2 regions of the Pseudomonas sp. 2024-210 genome follow, and region 1 is predicted to be linked to the other one. Evidence: riboswitches for the same ligand, from Rfam matches in the RefSeq annotation. Region 1 holds a riboswitch; the other holds the start of a gene.
What was found. Region 1 has a riboswitch for cobalamin ahead of ACI7MX_RS17900 (CbtB-domain containing protein). Riboswitches for the same ligand answer to the same signal wherever they lie in the genome.
Positions count from the first base shown of each region.

Region 2: another riboswitch for cobalamin. It lies ahead of cobW (cobalamin biosynthesis protein CobW); the one in region 1 lies ahead of ACI7MX_RS17900 (CbtB-domain containing protein).

Region 1 covers NZ_JBJGEJ010000014.1:70,397-75,042, reverse strand. Annotated here, with positions in the region: gene ACI7MX_RS17910 (response regulator) at 1-1,238, opposite strand, end outside; gene ACI7MX_RS17905 (response regulator) at 1,437-1,817, shown strand; cobalamin riboswitch at 1,846-2,061, shown strand; gene ACI7MX_RS17900 (CbtB-domain containing protein) at 2,158-2,346, shown strand; gene ACI7MX_RS17895 (CbtA family protein) at 2,358-3,059, shown strand; gene ACI7MX_RS17890 (cobalamin biosynthesis protein) at 3,056-3,469, shown strand; gene cobM (precorrin-4 C(11)-methyltransferase) at 3,546-4,292, shown strand; gene nfuA (Fe-S biogenesis protein NfuA) at 4,389-4,646, opposite strand, start outside.
Region 2 covers NZ_JBJGEJ010000012.1:66,374-71,019, reverse strand. Annotated here, with positions in the region: gene ACI7MX_RS16640 (AraC family transcriptional regulator) at 1-535, opposite strand, end outside; gene cobF (precorrin-6A synthase (deacetylating)) at 637-1,383, shown strand; gene ACI7MX_RS16630 (SGNH hydrolase domain-containing protein) at 1,507-1,659, shown strand; gene ACI7MX_RS16625 (glycosyltransferase) at 1,650-2,945, opposite strand; cobalamin riboswitch at 3,044-3,243, shown strand; gene cobW (cobalamin biosynthesis protein CobW) at 3,336-4,406, shown strand; gene cobN (cobaltochelatase subunit CobN) at 4,410-4,646, shown strand, end outside.

The DNA of each region.
Region 1 (4,646 bases):
ACTTGCAACTCTTCATTAAGCTGTTGGGTCTCAGCCAGCACCTCTTGCAGACGCTGACGATAACGAGCAGCTTCAATCGATGTGCCAATGTTGTCAGCGATCAATTCGAACAATTCAACATCACGTTCAGTCAAGGCCCTGAGGAAACCCAGCTCAATCACGCCATTGACGCGATCATCATCGCTGGTCGGCACCACCAGTACGCTGCGGGGAGAACCTTCGCCCAGCCCGGAGCTGACTTTGAAGAAGTAATCTTGCGGCACGTTGTCCAGGCGAATCAGCTGGTCCTGCTGAGCCGCCTGCCCCACCAAACCTTCGTCATTGTGAATCAGTTGATCCTGCGATTCCTGTTCACGAGAAAAGCCATACGAAGCAACTCGCTTGAGGCCGCCATGATCTTCACGCACATAAACGGCGCCCACCACGCTGCCCAGATACTGGGCGCAGAATTGCAGAATATTGCGCCCCAGCATATTCAGGCTCAGGCGCCCCAGCACCTGCTCTGCCAGCTCTGTCTGTCCGTTACGCAACCACGCCTGACGCTCTAAACGCTCCGCCGTCTTGATATAAGACTCGAAGTTTTCTTTATAACTATTTGAAAGATTTATTAAATCACGGCGCCCTACATAGGCTAGAAACCCGCTTAGACCGAGGATAAACAACAGGTATAGCGTGATGCTGATGACCGTTGTCTCGCTGACTTGATCGCTGCGAGACACCCGCAATTGCTGTTCGGTTTGAATGAAGTCCTCGTATTCCTTACGTATCTCATCGGTCAGACGCTTACCCCGACCGGCCTGCACGGCCGCCTTGTAGTCACCGCCCTGGCGACGCAAGTCGACCATCGACTGTGCGTAAAGGGCCCATTCCTTCTGCAATGCTTCGAGCCGTTTAACACGGTCGACTTGCTGCGGATTATCACTGACCAGCTCTTGCAAGCTTTCCAATTGAGCAACTATTTGCGGTTTGGCAACAACGTAAGGATCAAGAAAATGCTCATCGCCGGTGATGAGGTAGCCGCGCATGCCGGTTTCAAGGTCGAGAGTAATCTTGGCGGATTCGTTGGCGTTAGTAATGACGCGATCGCTGTGTTCGACCCAGCGGATCACGGACAGCAGATAGCTGATCATCACCACAAACAGCACGGCACTCAGTACACCAACGGCCAAGGGCAAGCCAACGTTTCGACTTAAAAGCTTGCGAAAGCTTCGCTCATCAATGGAGGTGGGGGATTTCATGGGACGAGTCCGTACGGTAGGCAAAAGAGGGAGTTTGCAGGATTAGTGATGTTCAGTTCCATTTTCTTATCTGTAATATAGAAATTTCGTACAAAAAAATTCAAATTAAACCTACACACGGCTATTCTGGCGGGCATTGCTGACGCTCAAGCGACACTAAATGAACCCAGCGCTTACATTTTTGACGAGATCATGACTATGCCCGCAACAGCCTCCACGATTCTTGTGGTTGAAGACGACAGCATTGTCAGAATGCTGATCGTAGACGTGCTTGAAGAACTGGAGTTCAACGTAATTGATGCCGAATGCGCTGAAGATGCTTTGGTTTTTCTGGAGAATTTGGACATTCGCTTAGATTTGCTGATGACCGATTTCAGTTTGCCAGGCTTCAACGGACAGCAACTGGCAGTTAAGGCCCAAGCGTTGCGACAAAAGCTGCCCGTCCTGATCGCCAGCGGCCTGGCCGAAACGCTTGAACCTTCCGCAGGCGTGTATTTGATTGGCAAACCCTTTTCCATCGATCAGTTACGCAACAAGGTTAAAGACATTCTTGATCCTGAGATTTGCCGCACTCCTTGAATTGACCTTCCCCTTATAGCTGTGCTTTCCTAAGCGCCTTGTATCAGGTGCCCTTCACAGGGTGAAACGGGAAACCGGTGCGTCAGGCATTTATCTGCTGACAAGTCCGGCGCTGCCCCCGCAACGGTAAGCGAGAGAAGCATCAAAGCCACTGCGCCCTGTGCGTGGGAAGGAGATGTTTACAGGTTCAAGCCTTTTGAGCCCCTCGCAAGCCCGGAGACCGGCCTGGTTCTCTTTGAATAACAAACCCGCGGTGGGCGGGCGCTGTTGAACCCTGCGAGCCTCGTTCGCGGGGTTTTCTTGCGCTTTCATGCCCGCTGCCAGCCCTGAGGCAAGCGCCATGTCCATCCGCACCAGTCGCACCCATGCAGTTGCTACCCCTACCACTCAAAGCCAACGCATTGTTGCCGCTGTTGGCGCCGCTGTGCTGGGGGCCTTCCTCGTTTACTTTGCCGGTTTCTCACACATCGATGCGGTTCACAACGCAGCCCATGACACCCGTCACAGCTCTGCATTTCCGTGCCATTGAGAGTGCCTGCCATGATTAAGCGGATCGCTCAAACGGCAGGCTTTACCGGCTTGCTGGCCGCCCTGTTGCTGACACTGCTACAAAGTTTTTGGGTCGCCCCCCTGATTCTTCAAGCAGAAACCTTTGAAAAGCCGGCTGCAAGCGAAATCCATGCCCATGCCGACATAGCCATGCCCGCCCATGAACATGACGCCCAGGCCTGGGAGCCGGAAGATGGCTGGCAACGCGTGCTGTCCACCGCGGGTGGAAACTTGGTCGTTGCGGTCGGTTTCGCCTTGATGCTGGCGGGCCTGTACACCTTGCGTGCGCCCACCCGCACGTCTCAGGGCCTGCTCTGGGGGCTGGCCGGCTATGCCGTGTTCTGTCTGGCACCGACAATGGGTTTGCCGCCGGAACTGCCGGGCACAGCCGCCGCCGACTTGTTGCAGCGTCAGCTATGGTGGGTCACGACGGCTGCGTCCACTGCGGTGGGCATTGCTCTGCTGGTGTTCGGCAAGCATTGGGCACTCAAGGTTCTTGGTGTTGCGATTTTGGCGGTGCCGCATATCTTCGGCGCTCCTCAGCCTTTGGTTCACTCAAGCCTGGCTCCGCAAGCGCTTGAATCCCAGTTTAAAGTAGCTGCGCAACTGACCAACTTCGTCTTCTGGCTGGCGTTGGGGGTGATCAGCGCCTGGTTGTTCCGTCGTAAACCTGAGGGTCAGTACTCAGCGTGACTGAGTCAGTCGCGGGGCCAATTCTGGTGATTGGACTGGGTTGCCGACAAGGGTGCAGCGCCGAGCATTTGATTGCGCTGATAGAACACTCACTGGCCAACGCCGGTATCGCCGTCAGCGCGATCAGTGCTTTGGCCAGTATCTACACGAAGCAGCACGAGCCTGGGTTGCTGCAAGTGGCCACGCAACTCAATATCAGCTTTGAGGTATTCAGCGCTGAGCAATTGGCGCCTTTCTCCTCAAAGCTCAGCCACCACTCCACGGTAGCGTTTGAGCACACGGGTTGTTTTGGCGTGGCCGAAAGCGCTGCTTTGGCGCTGGCTGAACGACTCGGCCATGGATCGGCCAGCGTACTGATAACCCTACAAAAATCATCAGTTGCTACCTTTGCGTTAGCTTCATCCGGGTAAAAACCACGATAATCCCCTGCCTCACTATGAGCAACGTTCACGAACAGCTCTATCACGACCCTTTCAAGAGACTCCCATGACTGTCTATTTCATCGGTGCCGGGCCCGGCGATCCAGAGCTGATTACCATCAAAGGCCAGCGCCTGATCCGTAGCTGCCCGGTGATTATTTATGCCGGCTCGCTGGTTCCTGAAGCGGTGCTGCAGGGGCATAACGCCGAACGCGTCATCAACAGCGCCGAGCTGCACCTTGAACAAATCATTGCACTGATCAAAACCGCCAACGACGAAGGTCACGATGTCGCCCGCGTGCACTCCGGGGACCCGAGCCTCTACGGTGCCATTGGCGAGCAAATCCGCTGCTTGCGAGCGCTGGGCATCGCCTTTGAGATCATTCCCGGCGTCACTGCCACGGCAGCTTGCGCGGCGCTGCTGGGGGCAGAACTGACATTGCCGGACATTTCGCAAAGCGTCATTTTGACACGCTATGCGGAAAAAACCGTGATGCCGGCTGGAGAAGAACTGAGCAGCCTGGCGCAACATAGAGCGACCATGGCCATTCACTTGGGTGTCAAAAACCTTGAAAGCATCGTGCGAGAATTAACCCCGCATTACGGCAGCGACTGCCCCATCGCTGTTATCCACCGAGCCAGCTGGCCAGATCAGGATTGGGTGACGGGCACGCTATCGGATATTGCTCTGAAAGTTAAAGCCAAGGGTTTTACCCGCACAGCGCTGATTTTGGTAGGCCGGGTACTGGGTAACGATACATTCTCGGATTCGTCGCTGTACCGTGCAGGGCATGCGCATGTGTATCGCCCGTGAGTGAGGGCACCCTCAAACGAAAGCCAAAAAAAACGGTGCTCACGGGGCACCGTTTTTTTATGCAACTGGCAGCGAACGCCTTTTTACCGAGGCAACTCAGTAGTAAGCGTTTTCTTTCTGCGAGTGGTCTGTCACGTCACGCACGCCTTTAAGCTGAGGAATACGCTCTAACAACGTACGCTCGATACCTTCACGCAACGTCACATCAGCCTGACCACAGCCCTGGCAGCCGCCACCGAATTTGAGCACCGCAATACCGTCCTCAACCACTTCAATCAGGCTGACCTGCCCCCCATGGCTGGCGAGCCCGGGATTGATCTCGGTTTGCAGGTAGTAGTTGATGCGTTCGTTGAT
Region 2 (4,646 bases), on a different contig from region 1:
AGGTCAGCCCTGACAGCAAGTGGTAATCGTCACAATCGGCCAGCCGTTGCAGCAGGATCAGAAAGTGCCCCAGGCGGGTGACGCCGCTGGAGTCGGCGATGGCGTGCATCAGCGCTGTTACCTGTTCAAGGGTGGCGGGGCAACGGAACTCGATACCGTATTGAGCACGCTCCAGCAGCGGCGTCAGGCCTTTCAGTTCGGCAAAGACTTGGCTGGCGCTTTCCAGTAACTCATCGGTGAAATTGACCAGCATGTCGCGGTTTGGCACCACTTCATGTTCTCCAATCTGGCTGATCCAGTTATGGGGCAGATTGGGCCCGGTCAGAAACAGCGTCTGGGGATGAAAGTTGCCGATATAGTCGCCCACGAAGACTTTGCCGCTGCTGGCGGTGATCAGGTGCAGTTCGTATTCTTTGTGAAAATGCCAGCGTACCAAGGGGCATGGGAAACCATGCTGGCGGTAAATGATCGACAGACCGTTATGATCGTCCATCAGTTCATAAGACGGGTCAGTCGCTCGGGCGAGTCGCGTCATGGTTAAGTGCTTACTAGAGTAGTTATGGGCCAGATCATGCCGACTTCACCAGCGTCCTGCCAGCGCCGGTTAATGTTCCTCCACATAAAGGGCACGATTGGATGAAAACACTGCTTTTAATCGGTATCGGCGCAGGCAACCCGGAGCACATCACCGTCCAGGCGATCAATGCGCTGAACCGTGCCTCGGTGTTCTTTGTTCTGGACAAGGGCCAGACCACCGAGGACCTGGTCAGGCTGCGGCTGGAGATCTGCCAACGCTATATCGAGGAACCGAACTACCGCGTGGTGCAGGTCAGTGATCCTCAGCGCGACAGTGCTACGCCGTCGTACACCCAAGGGGTCGAAGACTGGCACGAACAACGGGCCGAAGTGTTTACACGTCTGATCGAGGAAGAACTGACAGAAGGGGAGTGCGGCGCCTTCCTGCTTTGGGGCGAGCCGTGCTTATACGACAGCACGTTGCGCATTCTGGATCGGGTTCGGGCCAATGGCTGCAGCGATTTTGATTATGAAGTGATTCCTGGCATCAGCAGCGTGCAAGCACTGGCCGCCCGGCATCGTGTACCACTCAATGAAATTGGCCAGCCGATTCGTATCACCACGGGGCGACGCCTGGTGGCTGAGGACCTGGACAACGTGGTGGTCATGCTCGATGCCCACTGTGCGTTTCAGGCGTTTGTCGGTGAAGACGTCGATATTTACTGGGGCGCCTACATTGGCACCGACGATGAAATCCTGATTGCCGGCAAGCTGGCGGACGTGTGTGAAAAGATCAAAACAGCCCGCGAGCAAGCCCGACAGCGCAAAGGCTGGATTATGGATACGTACCTAATCAGGCGGCCTTGAACATCGCCGACCGCCATCAAAGAGGAAGCAGACTTCTCGATTATAGGAAATTGAAGCCCGGGCCAAGCCGGGAGACATTGTTTTTTTGGCGTCACTGCGAATCCCGGAGTTGCAAGACCAGGACTGGGCCCTTGGCCAGACCGCGATCAGTGTTCGGCCTTTGATCCATTGGGCAAGCCGCTGTTTTTCGACTCCAATCATCTCAGCGGTCATGGTAACCGCGTGCTTGAACCTTCCTTCACCCAAGTGTTGCTGCACATCTGGGATCAATCCTGAAGGCGGTTTTTCGCTTCGATCCACTGCGACATGTATTGCGTACTTTTATGCTGGTGGTGTCGCAGCATTGCCCCGGTGAAGTTGTTGCGCCGGTGCTGTTCAAGCTCGGCGCGGCAGGCTTTGATGCGTTCAACCAGCGCCGGGCCGTGGCTCGACTGCAAGTACCGCTCAGCCAGCAGCTTCTGCCCGTGTTGTTGGGCCTGCTGCCAGGCCTGCGGGTTTTGGTAGAGGTCAATCGCGGCGGCAGCAATCGCGCTGGCGCTCTGTTCAATGGCCCCGGCCCACGGCAAGTCGCCGTGCATGCCTTCCGCGCCAACCGGTGTGGTCACATTAGGCGTGCCGCAGAGCATGGCATCGGCAATTTTGCCTTTGATCCCTGCGCCAAACCGCAACGGCGCCATGCAAACGCGAGCGTTACTCATGACGGCCAGCGCATCTTCGGCCCAGTTGAGCACGTGAAACCCTTGGGCCGGGTTGTGCAGGGCGGTGGCTTTAGGCGGGGTGTAGGCACCATAGACATGCAGTTGCGCGGTGGGCAGTTGCTGGCGAATCAAGGGCCAGATATGGGTCTTCATCCATAACACCGCGTCCCAGTTCGGCGCGTGGCGGAAGTTGCCAATACTCAGGAAGTGCTGACGCTGTTCATAGGGCACGTAGGTCTGCGGCACGTGGTCGACCATGAGCGGGCACCAGTGCAGCAATGCTTTGGGAACGTTGAAGTGCTCCACCAGCAAGTCGATTTCGTACTCGGAAATCATCAGGTTGAGGTCGCTGCGGTAAATCGCGGCCACTTCTCGCTGCGCCAGGTCCGCATCCGCCATGTGCTCATAGGTTTCGCGGGGGGCCGGGGCGAACAGGCTGCTGAAGTCGTCTTGCTCGGGGCTGTGCTTGAGCCGTGCCTTGAGCTGTTGCTGGCGGGCGTCACGCAGGCTTTGCAGGTCGGAGGTTTCCAGCACGCGCAATGCACCCGGGCAGTGTTTCTCGACCCTCCAGCCAAACTGCTCTTCCATCATGAAACGGTCGAACAGCACGATGTCGGGGGCCAGTTCAGTGATAAAAGCGTCAAAGCTGCTGTTATTCAGCTCGATGTTCACTTCATCGATGCCCAGTGTGGCCAGATCGGCCTTGTGTTCACCAATCCCTGCCGGGCTGCTGAAGGTGATGTGCCAGCCTTCCTGCAAAAAGCTCTCGATGATCTGCATCATGTGCCCACCCGCCGCTGAGGAGCGTGGTTCGGGCCACACGTAGCCAATGATCAGGACGCGGGTTTGCGGGGTGGACGGCATGGACAGATCCTTGAAGCGCAGAGGACGAAAAAAGGCGGCAATTAGAACACAACGCGCCCCTCGATACCGACTGGCATTGACCTGTTACATGGCACTGCGTAGCCTTGCGCTTTCGAGGTTCTTCGCACTGCGAAGCTAAGAAGGGAACGCGGTATGCCGCGGCTGCCCCCGCAACTGTAAACGGTCGATTACTGTGCAATGCCACTGCGTCATACGCGGGAAGGCGCAGAGTAGGGCGCAGCCTTTGGCTGACGCCCAGCCGTAAGCCAGGAGACCTGCCTCGTGACAGATTTTTATTTCAACCGGGCGGGGTGATCCGGTGGCGAAAACCCGCGCGCTCAGGCCCGCGATGTCGTCCCGTATGCCCGCCGCTTTGCCAAAGGGCATCCGATGAAAACACTGGCCAAAACCCCCGTCACCATCGTCACCGGCTTTCTCGGCTCGGGCAAAACCACCTTGCTGCGCCATATGCTGGACAACGCTCAAGGCCGTCGCATTGCCGTGATCGTCAATGAATTCGGCGAGTTGGGCATCGACGGTGAAATCCTCAAGCAATGCTCCATCGGTTGTACCGAAGAAGAGGCCAACGGTCGGGTCTATGAACTGGCCAACGGTTGTTTGTGCTGCACCGTGCAGGAAGAGTTCTTTCCGGTGATGCGCGAGTTGGTAGCCCGGCGTGGGGATATCGACCATATCCTGATCGAAACCTCTGGCCTGGCCCTGCCAAAACCTTTGGTGCAAGCCTTCCAATGGCCGGAAATCCGCAGCGCCTGTACGGTAGATGCCGTGATTACCGTGGTCGACAGCCCTGCCGTGGCGGCCGGTACATTCGCGGCCTTTCCGGATCAAGTCGATGCCCAGCGCAAGCTTGACCCCAATCTTGACCACGAATCGCCCCTGCACGAACTCTTTGCAGACCAACTGGCCAGCGCTGACTTGGTGATCCTCAACAAGGCCGATCTGATCAGCCCTGAGGACCTGGCCAAAGTGCGCGCCGAAGTCGCTGAAGAACTGCCACCGGCGGTGAAAGTCATTGAGGCCAGCAGCGGTCGCTTGCCACTGGACGTGTTGCTGGGGCTGGGTGCGGGTTCTGAAGACCATATTGATGGCCGTCACAGTCACCATGATCATCATCACGATGGCGATGATGACCATGACGATCACGACCACGATGCGTTTGACTCCATCTCCATCGAACTGCCGCAAGCTGAAGAGCGCCTGTTGATGGACGCCTTGAACGCGCTGGTGGTTAAGCACGGCATTCTGCGGGTCAAGGGTTTCGCTGCGATCCCGGGCAAGCCGATGCGGTTGCTGATACAGGGCGTGGGCACGCGTTTTGACAAACACTTCGACCGTGCCTGGGGCGCCGATGAGGCGCGCAACACCAAGCTGGTATTGATCGGTCAAGACCTTGACGCCGCATTGCTCGAATCCACCTTGCGTACAGCGTTGAGCGTATAAGCCATGCATTTGCTCAGGACTCAGCCCGGTGGCTTTGTATCGGACGATAACATTGCCGATTTAGGCCAGACACCTGCCGAGCTGGTGATCCTGTGCAGTGGCGATTCAAGCCTGGCACTGCTGGCCGAAGCGGCGCAGCAGTTGCCTGAAGATTATCCAAGCCTGCGTCTGGCCAACCCGATGCAGGTGCAAAACCATGGCTCGGTCGACCTTTACGTTGATCAGGTGCTCCAACACGCG